4 regions of the Thalassotalea euphylliae genome follow, and region 2 is predicted to be linked to each of the others. Evidence: predicted binding sites of a transcription regulator. Region 2 holds the regulator's gene; each other region holds the start of a gene.
What was found. The regulator LexA, encoded in region 2, represses DNA repair genes until DNA is damaged. The targets are predictions, from matches to a motif close to TACTGTATNNNNATACAGTA.

Region 1: the regulator LexA is predicted to act here: its motif matches at 2,065-2,084, upstream of DXX94_RS07170 (YebG family protein).
Region 3: the regulator LexA is predicted to act here: its motif matches at 3,210-3,229, upstream of recN (DNA repair protein RecN).
Region 4: the regulator LexA is predicted to act here: its motif matches at 1,445-1,464, upstream of recA (recombinase RecA).

The regions. Positions count from the first base shown of each region.
Region 1 is NZ_QUOT01000001.1:1,610,200-1,614,237, forward strand. Features, by position in the region: gene DXX94_RS07160 (response regulator) at 1-186, opposite strand, end outside; gene DXX94_RS07165 (M48 family metallopeptidase) at 878-1,636, opposite strand; gene DXX94_RS07170 (YebG family protein) at 1,636-2,004, opposite strand; gene DXX94_RS07175 (DUF3718 domain-containing protein) at 2,408-2,773, shown strand; gene moeA (molybdopterin molybdotransferase MoeA) at 2,920-4,038, opposite strand, start outside.
Region 2 is NZ_QUOT01000001.1:2,377,769-2,381,806, forward strand. Features, by position in the region: gene ctaD (cytochrome c oxidase subunit I) at 1-599, opposite strand, end outside; gene coxB (cytochrome c oxidase subunit II) at 624-2,126, opposite strand; gene lexA (transcriptional repressor LexA) at 2,702-3,316, opposite strand; gene DXX94_RS10575 (hypothetical protein) at 3,401-4,038, opposite strand, start outside.
Region 3 is NZ_QUOT01000001.1:3,879,908-3,883,945, forward strand. Features, by position in the region: gene DXX94_RS17025 (glutathione S-transferase family protein) at 222-872, shown strand; gene DXX94_RS17030 (outer membrane protein assembly factor BamE) at 1,043-1,390, opposite strand; gene recN (DNA repair protein RecN) at 1,481-3,184, opposite strand; gene nadK (NAD(+) kinase) at 3,293-4,038, opposite strand, start outside.
Region 4 is NZ_QUOT01000001.1:1,876,933-1,880,970, forward strand. Features, by position in the region: gene recA (recombinase RecA) at 365-1,393, opposite strand; gene mutS (DNA mismatch repair protein MutS) at 1,663-4,038, shown strand, end outside.

The DNA of each region.
Region 1 (4,038 bases), 770 kb from region 2:
ACCGTCTAATTCCGGCATGGTTAAATCAAGAAACATGACATCAATATTGGCAGTGCGCAACACAGACAATGCTTCAAGACCATTCTTGGCGAGTTGAACATCTACATCCCATTGCGAGGGCAAACTTCTTAATACTTGTTTTCTCGCGAGATTCGAGTCATCACAAATAAGAACCGACGAACTCATAAAGAGGTACTTCCTTTCGTTATTATTATTTTAATAATCTAATCTAACGCATATTTTTCAAATTGTTAATGAATATCAGCAATATTTGTAAGATTTTTAGACACATGGCAAAAGATAGGTAAATTAGGCGAAAAATACAGAGATAAGTAAAGACCTTGCACCAAACCAGTTGGTACAAAAAAATAATTCTGTGGCAAAAAAGCCTTTAAAATGGCAACAGTAGCTTAATTAACAAGAGCGAAATTATCGCTGATATACAATATATCAATACCATTTTGACAACGTTCATTGCTAATTTCATGACCTTTCCTCATAAACCCAACCTTACTACTTGTGCATTCTTACCTCTGATTTACTGCTTATGCATTGTTTGATCCAAAAATTTGAAAATAGTTCGTTAAATTTAACGCTCAATTAACAAATAATTTTCATATATAACCGCTGTAGTCGTATAAAAATTACGCATTCAAGAAAAAATACGAAAATATTCGCAGGGGCAAATTATGTGCAAAGAAAAGGCTTATATAGAAAGATATAAAAACAGTTGAAAAAATAAAGCGCTAGGTAACTTAAGCAATTATTACAAAGCACAGGAAGTCTGATTAGCTGAGTAGCTTAAACTTAATTGCATGTGGAAAAAGCAGCCTAAACAAATGTTCAAGCGCTAGCTATTTATAGAATGCTACTGAAATTAAAAATAGAACTCTCGCTGGTTTTGTTTAAGCCAATATTTAGCTTGTTCCATATCAGGGCAGTGCCTGTCTACAAGCTGCCAGAATTTTGCGGAATGATTAAGGTGAACTAAGTGGCAAAGCTCGTGAATAATAACATAGTCAACAACTTCGACAGGGCACAACATTAGCCGGCTATTTAAGCTGACAACGCCTCGACTCGTGCAACTTCCCCAACGGGATTTGTACTTCCTAATCAATACCTCTTGCGGAAGTAAGTTGGTTATTGATGACCAATATCTGACCCGCTCAGGCAGGTATTTTAACGCCTGTTCTTTGAGCCATTGATCAAGCTGTTTTTCCAATTGAAGTGTTAACTTGCTAGGTGTGCCTTTACTATTTATTTCATCTTCACTTGAAGCAAAATAGCTGCTTGGCAGTTTAAAAGAGAAAGCCTCATCACCAAGGTCAATACTGCTTCTGCGACCCGTTTGTACTGTAATATCGAACTCTTTGCCCATAAATAGCATACGACCACCATCCATAAGCCGATAGCGTGGTAAGCGGTTTTCTGTATTGTGCTGTTGAGAAACTTTTGCCCTAAGCCAGCTTGCTTTACTGGCCACAAATCGCTCAACAAAAGTCTTATCAACAAAGGAGGGAGCACGAACTGTAATAAGCCCGTGCTTAACTTGTAGACCTATTGTTTTGCGTTTATCACTATAAATCAATCGATATGACAAGCTACCCGAAGATCCGGTTTGTAAGTTTGCAGTCACTAACTTGCTTCTGGAAGCTGTTCTTCGTCACTACTATCAGCTTTACTAGTGTTAGTCGCTTTATCTTTTTTACTTACTTTACTTGATGCTTGCTCTTTGTTGCTTGCAGACTGCGCTTCAGTTTTTGGTGTTGGCTTTGGCTTTTTCGCTTGCAGCGCAATGAGCACTTCTTCGCGTCGCTCCGCTAAAAAGATACTGAGGTCTTCAGTTACTTGCTCTGACAATTCGATTGGTGCATCGGTGAGCATCGCAGACAAGTTATCTGCCATATCCAACATTTTGTCGTATTCATCAGCGGCCTTCTTATCCATAAACGTCTGCACCTCCACGCCATCTCTAATTACCACAAACCGACTTTCAACTGCCATGCGTTTCCCTCATTTACCGAACACTGCACTTAATATAACGCAGCAAAACATTAGACAATAAACTGTATAGATCAACAGTAACACAATTCCAATTTTTCACCAAATTTTTGTCGCCGTTTATCGGCTATAGACTCATGTTACCGCTATAGAATGTAACTTTATTTTTCAAAAATCATTATTCACATTTTCCACAAAAGACCATTTATTAGTAACTTAGCGACGAACAACCTGTTTTCTGCGGTAAAGATATTTACAGCCAGTCTCGACTCATTAACAACTTTTCGATGAAAAAACACCACTATTAACTTGTGCTTGGCAATACACCTACAACAGCACTTTAAACAAGCGTGCTAATTGACTCTCAGTAACACTTTGCACGCCATCTAAATTAAGGAGATTAACAATGAATAGCCCAATCAAAACAACTAAGGTTAAAACTGTCATCACTGGCGTTGTCGCAGGTTTATCGTTGGCGCTGGTAAGCGGCAATAGCATGGCAATGGACAAACAAGTAGAGCGCGCATTGATCAAAGTATGTAAATCAGCGGCTAGCAACAAGCCCATTCGAATGAAAGTGGCTATGGAGGATTACAATCTATCAACACATGACGTTGCGTTGAAAGTTATGTGTAATGGCGACGATATTATTACTTTTGCGGAAACCCGCGGTGCTTATAAAACCGCCTCTCGACTACAAAACAGTATTGGTGGTGTTGAAATTATCGACGTAGCCAAAGCGGATAAAATTTATGTTAACTTTATTGAATAAGTGACTATCTCATGCCTCAGTTCAGAAAACGGTGTGCTCATTACAATCATTCATAAATGAGCACATCATTTCTTAAAACTAATCCTTAAGTCACTGCTAGTAACACCTGAGCCGCTCTAGAAATTACTGTTCAGGAAAGTAGCTAATTATGAGATTAACTCGTCAAACAACTCTATCATCACGGTTCCGCCCTGCTCCACTCGACCTTGATCTTGTGGTAACAAAATGAAGCAGTTAGCTTTGGCAATACTGGTTAAGATGCCAGAGCCTTGTGAGCCTGTACTTGTCACTTCAAGTTGGCCTTCGCTATTTAACTGCCAAACCGCCCGTTGAAAATCCATTCGCCCCGGTGCTTTTCTTAGTGCTGAGGTTGTTACTGCCGGCAGTTTAACGCGCGGTGGCATTTTGGCAGCCATCATTTGGTAAAGCGCAGGCACCACTAGCTGGTAAAAAGTTACCAATGCTGATACGGGATTTCCCGGCAGACCAAAGAAGGTGCTGTTCGCTAGTTTACCAAAAGCAAAGGGTTTGCCTGGCTTCATGGCAATTTTCCAAAAGCCCACTTGACCTAATTCTTCCAAAATCAGCTTAGTGTAGTCAGCCTCCCCCACGGAAACGCCGCCACTTGAGATGACTACGTCGGCTTGCTGGTTAGCTTGATTAAACGCTGCTCGCAGTTGCTCTTTATCATCAGCGATAACGCCAAAATCAATCACCTTAACTGGTAGTTTGGTCAACATAGCCGACAAAAAGAAGCGATTACTCTCAAAAATATCCCCTTCCGTTAACACTTCACCAGGCTGTTTTAACTCATCTCCTGTCGCAATCAACGCAATAGTCAGCGGTTTCACAACGGCGACGGAGGCAATTCCAATAGAAGCCAAGGTACCTATATCAGCACTCGTCAACTGATGACCTTTGTTCATCAATACTTGTTGTTGCTGAATATCTTCACCTGTCGCTCTAACGTGCTGACCGTGCTTCGTTGCTTGTTGCAGCACAAGCTGATCGTCTTGAGCCTCAACATTTTCTTGCATTTCAACCGTGTCACAGCCTAAAGGCAATTTAGCACCGGTCATAATTCGAACACATTCACCAGCACCGACTTGGCCTTTAAAGGGTGCACCTGCAAACGCTTTGCCTACCAACCTTAGCCTACTGGTATGCTCAACACTTGCCTGAGCAAAGGCATAGCCGTCCATCGCTGAATTATCATGAGGCGGTACATTAACGGGGCTTAGCATTTGGCTGGCTAGAACTCTACC
Region 2 (4,038 bases):
GGCATCTTCATGTAAGTCATGCCTGGCGCACGCATATTCATGATGGTAACGACAATATTAATCGCCCCCATGATGGAGGATATCCCCATAATGTGGACAGCAAACACGAAGAACGCCGTGCTGCCATTGCTATAAGTGGTGGATAGCGGTGCGTAGAAGGTCCAACCGAAGTTAGGTGCTCCGCCGCCAATAAAGAAGGATGCCAGTAAAATACTGAATGCAAATGGCAATATCCAAAAGCTCCAGTTGTTCAAACGTGGAAGTGCCATATCAGGGGCACCTATCATCATCGGAATCATCCAGTTTGCCAAGCCCGTAAAGGCCGGCATGATGGCGCCAAACACCATGATCAAACCATGCACAGTGGTCATTTGGTTAAAAAAGTCTGGCTCTACAATTTGTAAGCCTGGCTGGAATAACTCGGCGCGAATCACCATAGCCATAGCGCCGCCAGTTAAAAACATAATAAATGAGAACCACAAATAGAGCGTGCCTATGTCTTTGTGGTTAGTGGTATATAGCCAGCGCTTAATACCTGTCATCTTGTGATCGTGATGGTCGCCGTGGTGGTGATCATCATGAATTACATCAGTTGTCATAATCTTTCCTCCCTAGCTATAAGACTATTTAGCACTTACAGCATCAACGTCTGCAGGTTGCACGACATCGCCCGTGTTGTTGCCCCAAGCATTGCGCTCGTAGGTCACCACAGCGGCGATTTCTGTTTTCGTGAGCTGACCGCTAAATGCCTGCATAGCGGGGTTTTTCTTACTACCGTTGTACACAATATCGATATGCGCAGTAACATCTCCCAAGATCATTGGGCTGCCAATCAATGACGGGAAAGCTGGTGGTAAGCCAGCACCTGTTGGCTGATGACAAGCAACACAGGCTTTCATGTAAACCGCCTCACCCTGCACCATTAATTCATCACGTGTGTAGGTTTTGCTTAAATCTTCAGTTGTGGGTTGTGGGTTTTCTAATTCGCTGGTGGCAGAATCTACCATTGGGGGCATAGCCTCTGCTGTTTGCTCGACAGCTGCCGCAGCGCTTGCGCCGCCAGCTAATGCATTAACGTCGCTCGCTTGAACACTCTCACCTGTATTGTTACCCCAAGCATTGCGCTCGTAGGTCACGACCGATGCAACTTCTTTTAACGACAGTTGTTTGCCAAAGGCTGGCATGGCGTTTTTACCATTGAGGATAATCGCAATATGCTGTTCGATTTGATTCGGGTCGGTTGCGACAACACTGCCTTTAAGTGCGGGGAATGCTGGCGGTAAGCCTAAGCCTGTTGGCTGGTGACAAGCGGCGCAGTAGGCGGTATATGTGGTTTCACCGAGCTGCATTAACTCATCCATCGAGACATTGGCATTGAGCGAGGCAGCTTCCGCGGCCTTGGCATCAGCAATCAATTGTTTTTGCTCACTCACCCAAGTGGCATAATCTGCCTCAGATTTAACTTCGACAACGATTGGCATATACCCATGATCTTTGCCGCAAAGCTCGGCACATTGGCCTCGATAGACACCAGGCTCGTCTACTCTAGTCCACGCTTCATTGATAAAACCAGGGTTGGCATCTTGCTTAACTGCGAAAGCAGGTACCCACCAAGAATGAATAACATCGTCAGAAGTAATTAAGAATCGGACTTTTTTATTAGTGGGAATAACTAATGGTTTGTCTACTTCCAATAGGTAGTTTTCACCTTTTGTTTGACCACTGCCATCGCGATTATCAAATTGTTCTCTCGGTGTCGAAAGCACCGAATAGAACTCAATACCTTGGTCAAAATATTTGTAATGCCACTTCCACTGAGAGCCTGTAACTAAAATGGTAATATCTGAATTATCATTATCTTCCATCTCAATCAATGTGCTAGTGGCAGGCACTGCCATCGCGATGAGAATAACAATGGGAATAGCAGTCCAAAGTATTTCTACCTTGGTACTTTCATGGAAAGTTGCAGGCTTAACGCCTTTTGATTTGCGATGGAATACCATCGACCAAAACATTGCGCCGAACACTAAAATACCAATAACGGTGCATATCCACAGTACCAACATATGAAGGTCATAAACCTCATTGCTGATTGCGGTAACCCCTTTGGTTAAGTTCAGCTCCATCTCCGCCCAAGCTGTGCTGGAAAACAACGTACTACTAAAAATGCTCCCAAAAAACAGCCAACCTAGGTTACGTCTTTTCACTCGACATCTCCTCTACCCTGTTGAATAACAAAGACATCAAAGCCGTCGATAGTAAAACTTTCGACGTGGGCTTACTTTGCAGATCGTGTTGTGATGTATGTTGTAATGTAGTTGTTGTGCGCACATCACTTATTCTTATGTTTTATTCGTCATTATTGCTTGCGCACTTTACAACCTAGAATTACTCAATTTTTAATCAAGATCTAGTGATTTATGATCAATTATTATTATTTTTTCCTTATTTATCAGTAGAGTATGAACTCTAATAAAAGAACATCGCGTCGATTAAATTATGTGCTATCAAGCGCTTGGGAGGGGATACAGTCAACTAGAAAGTTTAGTAGTGATAGGTTTTTTGGACATAAAAAAGCCAACGAAATTCGCTGGCTTAATTAGAAAAATATAGGTCAGGTAACTAAGCTACAATATCATCGATATTAGTCTATTCGTCTAGCTAATGATAAAAAATAGACCTTGAAAAGAAATGCTTTATCTTACATCCAGTCTGCATTTCGAATAACACCAACAGCAATACCTTCAACGTTAAAGTGCTGGCTGGTTAGATCAACTTCTATTGGCGCGAATTCTTCATTCTCTGCATGCAGATAAACCACATTACCCTCGCGTTTAAAGCGCTTCACAGTAACATCATCTTCTACCCGCGCGACAATAACTTGGCCATTGTGAACATCAGTTGTTTGATGCACAGCCAATAAATCACCGTCCATAATACCGATGTCTTTCATACTCTCGCCGTTAACACGCAGTAAGTAATCTGCAGCAGGTTGGAATAAATTGCCATCAATTTGATAACGGTCTTCCACGTGCTCTTGCGCCAATATTGGCTCACCAGCTGCAACTTGACCAATTAACGGTAAACCAGATTCTTCAACAAATGCATCAGCTAGACGGATACCACGTGAAGTACCTGGCAGCATTTCAATGTAGCCTTTTTTTGCCAGTGCTTTTAAGTGCTCTTCAGCAGCATTAGCTGATTTAAAACCGAAGAAGTCGGCAATTTCAGCTCGTGTTGGTGGCATGCCAGTATCAGCAATTTTATCTTTGATAAGCTCAAATATTTGAGATTGTCGTGCGGTTAATGGCTTCATAGCGATACAGGTCCTCTCCTGATATCCATACAGCATTACTGTAAGTATATACACACTGTATGGATATGCAAGTATAAATACAATCTACCCGTTATCGAATGTCTCGACTATTTCAGCAATCAATATAGCCACTAAAATAAAGAACATAGGTATCGCAGGCAGGTGATATTTTGCATTACTTTCGAATACTGAGTGTACTGTAAAAAAATATAAAAAAGACAAACTTAAAGTAGCAATCAAGTGATCAGATGTTATCAGGCTATACAGTTTTTCTCGACAGAAAAATATTATCAGCCACAATAATAACCAGAATGTGTTAGCCCCTAATTTCAAGCCGTAATAAGGTATCTCACCTATTGGTTGTTGAGCACTTCGCTTAAGAATCGAATAAATACCGGTACTATCGTCTCCTAAAAACTTGGTCATTTTGATAAATGACAAGTAAAAAAAGTCTACTGGATTATTTTTTATCCATTCTATTGCCAACTCTTTCCCTCGCTTGTCTTGCTCTAATTCTGACAAATGTGAAATATCAATTGCTCCTTTAGCAATGTAGCCCCCCGTCGCAATTTCATTATTCGCACGATACATATTTGAGCCACCATTGGTCGATATCATCACAAACTGATCAAATACTTGTGTATTTCTATAACTCCAGGGTGCAATTGCCGATAGCATTCCAGCAAGCAAGCAGACAAACAAGCTTAACTGGTTCGTAAAGT
Region 3 (4,038 bases), 1.5 Mb from region 2:
AAAAGGCTGCATCAAGACTTAACGTTATAACGTGCCATCGCATTAGTTGCTACTGAGGCTTCAACCAGAGCGACGACAATTTTGACACAATATTTTCTTAGTTTGGCTTCCAATTTCGTCAGCTAGTTAAGATCTTGTGAAAATTTATTCCTATAATTGAGGTCTGGTTTTGGGAATAACAACACAACCCATTTGGGCGTTTAAATAATAAGGAATTCAATATGCCTTCAATTCTTGGTGTGCCACCTTCACCTTATGTTCGTAAAGTGATTTTGGCGCATGAACACAAAAATATGCCATATGAAGTAAAAATGATGATGCCAGGCTCTGACGATGAGGCGTTTAGAGCCGCTAGCCCGCTTGGCAAAGTGCCAGTCTACGTGACTGATGATGGTTTTAGCTTTGCTGACTCGTCTGTGATGATTGCTTACCTTGAAAAGACGAATAGCACTAACTCATTGTACCCAGATGATGCTAATGACTATGCACAAGCATTGTGGTTCGAGGAGTATGCAGATACCAAGTTAACCGAAGTTACTGCTGCCCTTTATTTTCAGCGTGTTGTTGGCCCGGCATTTTTCAATCACACAACTGATGTAGAGCGTTGTCAGGAAGTGATCAATGAGTTGATTCCGCCGCAGCTTGCTTATTTAGAATCGCAGCTTACAGGTGACTTTTTTGTCGGTGATAAACTAAGTATTGCAGATGTTTGTATTGGTGGTGCGTTAGTGAATTTGCTTCATGCTGATTATGAGCTTGACGCTGCTAGCTACCCGAAACTTATTGCATTCCAGCAGCGTTTCTTCAGTATACCTATGGTGAAGCAGTGCATTGAAAGCGAACAACAAATGTTTGCAGGCGCAAAATCATAGAAGCTTCACTTTGCAAATAAGTTAGCTAGCTAGAAAGTTTTACTAAATACGACAACATTAAAAAAGCAGCCATTAGGCTGCTTTTTAGTTTTTCGCTTATCGCTAATTGAGCAAAGTTGCTAGTTACTCATGATTAGCAAGGCGTGAGTTGCTTTTTTAGCTATCTTTTTCTAGCTATCATACGGTGTGTTGAAGTTTTCTGAAAGTTCAAAATCACCTTCAGCAGACACTAGCTTGTTATCAACAAACTTAACGATAAAGTCTTTACGCGCATCAAAGTCTGAGTTTCTGCCAGACTTGAATTGATAAACATAGTGCCAAGTGTCTTGCTCGAATGAGTCAATCACCACTGGGCTACCTAAAATAAACTTTACTTGTTCTTTGGTCATGCCCACTTGTAAACGGTCAATATCTTTTTGTTCAAGGTAGTTACCTTGAGGGATATCAATACGATATACCCAACTTGAGCATGCGCTGGTGGTCAGCGCAAGCGCTAAAATTATGCTTCTTGCTAACATGAAAAACTAAAATCCTACTACATGTGACAGAGGATAATACCCAAGCGAACTGAGAGTTACAAAACAATTCACAATAAATTTACTTCGTTGTTATCCTGCCAATAATTCTTGAGCATTCGCTAAGCTGCTCTCGGTAATGGTGTTGCCTGCTAATAAGCGGGCAATTTCTTTGACGCGCGCGCCCTCACTAAGTTCCGTAACGCTGGTTTCGGTATGCTCACCATCGGTTAATTTCGCCACAAATAACTGTTGGTGGCCCTTACACGCCACTTGTGGCAAGTGAGTGACACAAATTACTTGCGTATTTTTCGCCAGTTGTTGCAGTTTAGCACCGACCATTGCCGCTGTTGGGCCACTAATACCAACATCCACTTCATCGAAAATAAGGGTTGGTGAAACCACTTTATCGGCAAGGATAACCTGCATGGCAAGGCTAATACGAGAAAGCTCACCACCTGAGGCGACCTTGTGCATGGCCTCTAAGCTTTGCCCAGGATTAATACTGACAACGAACAATACTTCGTCTTGCCCTTGAGCGCTTGGCTTATCTGATGAAAGCGGCGTAATCGCGACATCAAACTGACCGTGCGGCATATTTAACGTTTGAATACTGGTAGTCACGTCGCTGCTAAGTATTTTTGCTGCTGCCATGCGTGAATCGGTGAGTACTTGCGCGGCCTCAAAATAACGCTGCTTGGTTTGCTCTATTTCATCAGCTAGCCCTGCTAAGCGAGTTTCGTCACCCGTTAAGCCGTTTAGCTCTAACGCTAGTTGTTGGTGGTAATCAGGCAATTGCTCTGGTGCGACTTGATGTTTTTTCGCCAATTGAATTGCTTGTGAGTAACGCTCTTCAATCATGCTAAAGGCTTGAGGGTCTAGCTCTAGGCGATCGTGGTAGTGACGCAAATCGTTATTGGCTTCGTCAAGTTGCACTACCGCATCATTGATGATGGCGGCGATATTGGCGAGTTCGCTATCGTAATGGGCGAGTGTCGATAGGGTGTCGTGACATTTTTGCAGTGCATCTAGCGCATTAAACTGTTCGTTTTGCGAAAGAATATGCAGTGACTCCATGGTATCAGACAAAATCTGCTGACTATGGCTAAAGCGTTTGAAGTCAGCTTCAAGTGTTTGAAACTCATCAGCTTGCAATGAAAACTCATCCAACTCGTGTACTTGGTACTGCAATAACTGTTTTTTGGCTTCGCGCTGTTGCTGGCTAAGCTCTAGTGCTTCTAATTCTGCTACTTGCTTTCGGTAGCTCTGATAATAGTGCTTAACGTTGTCGATAAGGTCATCATGCCCAGCGAATGCATCTAGCATTTTGCGCTGCTCAATGGGTTTAATGATAAGCTGATGATCGTGCTGACCGTGAATATTGATCAGTAACTGGCCAAGCTCTTTTAATTGTGCCAGAGGTACTTGGCTGCCATTGATGAATGCACGAGAACGACCTTCGGCAGAAATCACACGGCGAAGAATACATTCTTGTGCTTCAACAGTGCCCCCTGTTGAATCACTATCGGATTGACTTTGCTGTAGCTCCTGACTTATTAACCATTGCTGCGCGAGCGTGTTATTGGTGACATCAAACGTGGCTGCTAAATCCGCTTTTTTTGCCCCAGGCCTTACCGTGTTTGTGGTTGCGCGCTCACCTAAACAAAGGCCAAGTGCATCTATTGCGATAGATTTACCTGCACCGGTTTCACCAGTAATAGTGGTCATGCCTTGTTGCCAGTCGATATCCAGAGCTTTGACAATGGCAAAATTTTGAATGGTCAGTTGTAACAGCATAGTCATGTATAAATAAACAGTGTTTAGCTGTCAATTTATACAGTAATTATCAGTAGTGCAAGTAGAAAGTGAATCTTGCTTTAAAGGTTTTGAGCTAACCGTTTGTAACTAGTAGAGTTTATTACCCCAGCTTAGTTTGTTTCTAAGCACGTTGAAGTAACTGTGATCCAGTGGGTGAATAAGGCGTAGGGTATGGGGGCTCTTCTTGATGACCACTTGATCACCCGGCATGACCGCTAAAATAACATGACCATCACAGCTAACTTGTAAATTCTCGTGGTTATCGTTAGCAAGAATCAATTTAATTTCGCTGTCACCATCCACCACAATTGGGCGGCTGGTTAAAGTATGTGGGAACATAGGCACCAGCGACAGGGCATTCAGATTAGGCGTTAAAATTGGCCCGCCTGCCGACATTGAATAAGCAGTTGAGCCTGTTGGTGTAGAAACAATTAAACCATCTGAGCGCTGGCTAAACATAAAGCTGTCGTCAATGTAGACTTCAAACTCAATCATATTGGCGACTTTACCCGCATGCAGCACGGCTTCGTTGACGGCACTATTGGAGCTTTTCAGTTTACCGTGGCGATACACTTCTGCTTCAATAATAAAGCGTTGCTCCGATCGCGACTCACCGCGTAATATTGCCTCTAACGGCGGAATAACGTCTTGCGGTGATAAGTCGGTCAAGAATCCTAAATTGCCACGGTTAACGCCAATAACACCTATGCTGTAGCCAGACAACACTCGTGCTGCGCCGAGCATATAACCGTCACCACCAACGACAATCGCCAGATCAGCTTGTTCGCCAATGTCTGTTAATGATTGAATATCCGGTTCGCAGTCAGCGTCAA
Region 4 (4,038 bases), 500 kb from region 2:
AGAACTTTAGGTTAATGATTGATGCCTATAACTTGACGCATTGTTTAAACACATGTTGTAAATTACTTACTTAGATGATTCAGCCGAATAGTTAGTTTTATCATTAATATGGTGGGCTTAAGTATTAACTTTCATCAAAGAAGCTATTGAATCATATTGAAATTTATGACAAAAGTAGAGGAGTTTTTGATGAAAAGTTTGTGTCGAGTTATGTCATGTCACAGCACAATTGGTGACCATCAGCTGCCATAGCTAATTTAGCGCTGAAAACAAAAAATCCCGCACTGGCGGGATTTTTTACTTTTATTATTTCTGAGCTTGAGCTCTGAACTCTGCGCTCACTATGTTTAGTGCGTGCAATATTCTATTCTGTCTCTGCTTCAGTTTCCGCTTCGGCTTCACTTGGCTTAGATAGGAACATCTCACGTAAACGGCCATCAAGCTCTTGCGCTACTTCAGGGTGTTCTTTTAAGTACTTGGTTGCGTTCGCTTTACCTTGACCAATACGGTCGCCATTGTAGCTATACCAAGCACCAGCTTTTTCTACCATCTTGTTCTGTACGCCAAGATCTAAGATCTCACCTAGGTTGTTGATCCCTTCGCCGTACATAATTTGGAATTCTACTTGCTTGAATGGTGGTGCAATCTTGTTCTTAACAACTTTAACACGAGTTTCGTTACCGACAATTTCATCACCCGCTTTTACTGCACCAATACGGCGAATATCTAAACGAACTGAAGCATAGAATTTAAGGGCATTACCACCAGTTGTGGTTTCTGGGTTACCAAACATCACACCAATTTTCATACGAATTTGGTTGATGAAAATCATCATAGTGTTTGACTGCTTCAAGTTACCCGTTAGTTTTCGCATCGCTTGCGATAACATACGCGCTTGCAAACCAACGTGCGAGTCACCCATGTCACCTTCAATTTCTGCTTTTGGTGTTAGTGCTGCAACCGAGTCAACAACAATCACGTCAACCGCACCAGAGCGAGTTAGCATGTCACAAATCTCTAATGCTTGCTCACCAGTATCCGGTTGAGAAACAAGTAAATCGTTGATATTAACACCTAGCTTTTCCGCATAAATTGGGTCAAGCGCATGCTCAGCATCAACGAACGCACAAACTTTACCGTTGCGCTGTGCTTCTGCAATAACTTCTAACGTTAACGTTGTTTTACCACTCGATTCTGGACCATAAATTTCAACAACACGGCCCATTGGCAAGCCGCCTGCACCTAAGGCAATATCTAAGCCTAGTGAACCGGTAGAGATGGTTTCTACATCCATACTGCGGTTTTCACCAAGGCGCATAATTGAACCTTTACCGAACTGACGTTCAATTTGACCAAGCGCGGCCGAGAGTGCTTTTTCTTTGTTGTCGTCCATTTATCGCTCCAATAAATACGATAGCGTTAATTTGTTAAGTTGCGCTTAGTATACTGTACGCTCGTACAGTATCAAGTGTAAAATAATATTATTTACCAAATCAAAGCTAAGGCACTGTTAATAATAAACTTATTATTTAACCCCTTAGTTTGAGCATTTCTTATCCAGTAGTTTTAACCAGTACTTTAGCCAGTAATTCTCTAGTAGGGGAATGCTGGGCTTTATGGCATAATCCACGTCAATTTTATGCCAACAACACTTGTCTTTTTATGACCACAGCGCCTGCCGATTTATCTACGCATACGCCAATGATGCGCCAATACCTTAAAATTAAAGCGGAATTTCCTAATATTCTGCTGTTTTACCGTATGGGTGATTTCTACGAGCTGTTTTACGACGATGCGAAAAAAGCCGCAGATTTAATGGATATTTCACTGACCGCACGTGGTAAGTCTGGCGGCAATGCCATTCCGATGGCCGGTGTGCCCTATCATGCAGTCGAAAGCTATTTAGCTAAGCTAGTACAACTAGGAGAATCGGTCGCGATTTGTGAGCAAGTGGGCGATCCTGCAACGAGCAAAGGGCCAGTTGAGCGCAAGGTAGTGAAAGTTGTTACCCCTGGCACCGTCAGTGATGAAGCTTTATTATCCGATCGTCAAGACAATCTAATTGTTGCCATTAGCGAAGTGAAAGCTGGTTTTGGTTTAGCCTATTTAGATATGACCAGTGGCCGCTTTGTGGTCAGTGAACCAAACAGCGCAGAGCAATTACAAGCAGAATTACAACGACTATCACCGGCGGAGTTACTGTACCCAGAAGATTTTAGCGCACCACAATTATTGGAGGCTCATAAGGGATTACGTCGCCGCCCAGAATGGGATTACGATTTAGACACAGCCATTAGTATTCTCACTAAGCAATTTCACACCAAAGAGCTCACTGGCTTTGGTGTAGATGAGCTGCCGCGCGGCTTAATGGCGGCCGGTTGCTTGCTTAATTACGTACAAGATAGCCAGCGTACTGCCCTACCCCATATTCGCGCCATTGTCGCCGAATCATCACAAACTGGAGTAATTTTAGATGCGGCGACGCGTCGTAATTTAGAGCTAACCCATAACTTGCAAGGTGGCGTTGAAAACACCTTAGCCTCAGTGTTGGATAAATCGGCAACGCCAATGGGCTCTCGCCTGTTAAAACGCTGGCTGCATTTCCCGCTGCGCGATTTAGCGGTATTAACGGCAAGACAAAACGCTGTGGGTAGCATTATCAACGACGAGTTGTATCCTGAGTTTAAAACCGTACTTAAGCAAATTGGCGATATTGAACGTATTGTCGCCCGTATTGCACTGCGCTCTGCGCGCCCTCGTGACTTTGCCCGCCTGCGTAACGCACTTGGGCAGCTACCAGAACTCCAAGGTTTATTGGCTGAATCAAGCACATCAGATTTATCGGCATTAGCGCAGCAAACACAGCCGATGGATGAATTGTATGCGCTACTAAGCAGTGCAATTATTGATAACCCACCAGTGCTTATTCGCGATGGCGGCGTCATTGCTCCGGGCTATCATCAAGAGCTCGACACCTTACGTGATTTAAGTGAAGGAGCAACGAACTTACTGACAGAAATTGAAACCCGCGAAAAAGAACGCACGGGTATTCAAACCCTAAAAGTGGGTTACAACAAAGTACACGGTTTCTTTATTGAAGTAAGCAAAGCTTCTTCAACTCAAGTGCCTGCAGAATACATTCGCCGTCAAACCCTGAAAAACAACGAACGCTATATTACCGAAGAATTAAAAGCTCATGAAGAAACGGTACTGACCGCGCAAAGCCGTTTTCTCGCACTAGAAAAGCGCCTTTACGACGAGCTATTCGATAAAGTAATGCCTGTACTTGAAAAGTTGCAAACCTTAGCGCAAGGTATTGCGGAACTTGATGTGCTTAATACTTTTGCTGAGCGTGCAGAAACGCTTAACTACGTTAAGCCTAAGCTAACCAAAGACAAGCGCATTAACATTGAACAAGGTCGACACCCAGTGGTGGAGCAAATGACCAATGAAGCCTTTATTGCCAACCCCGTTGTGCTTGATACCAGCCGAGAAATGCTGATCATAACCGGCCCGAACATGGGCGGTAAGTCAACCTATATGCGCCAAACTGCACTGATTGTATTGCTCGCGCATATAGGTTGCTTTGTTCCGGCTGGCAACGCTGAAATTGGCTTAGTGGATCGCATATTCACCCGTATTGGCGCGTCAGATGATTTAGCCAGTGGCCGCTCAACCTTTATGGTTGAGATGACAGAAACCGCCAACATTTTGCACAACGCCAGTGATCGCAGTTTGATTTTACTCGATGAAATTGGCCGAGGCACTAGCACATACGACGGCTTATCACTGGCGTGGGCGGTTGCCGAAATGCTCGCCTTAAACACTAAAGCCTTTACGTTATTTGCCAGCCACTATTTCGAATTAACCTTATTGGCAGAGCAAATCGACACGCTAGCTAATGTCCACTTAGATGCTGTTGAGCACGACGACAATATTATCTTTATGCATGCCGTGCAAGAAGGCGCCGCCAGCAAAAGCTTTGGTCTGCAAGTGGCACAATTAGCCGGTATTCCAAAGCCTGTGATCAGCCGTGCT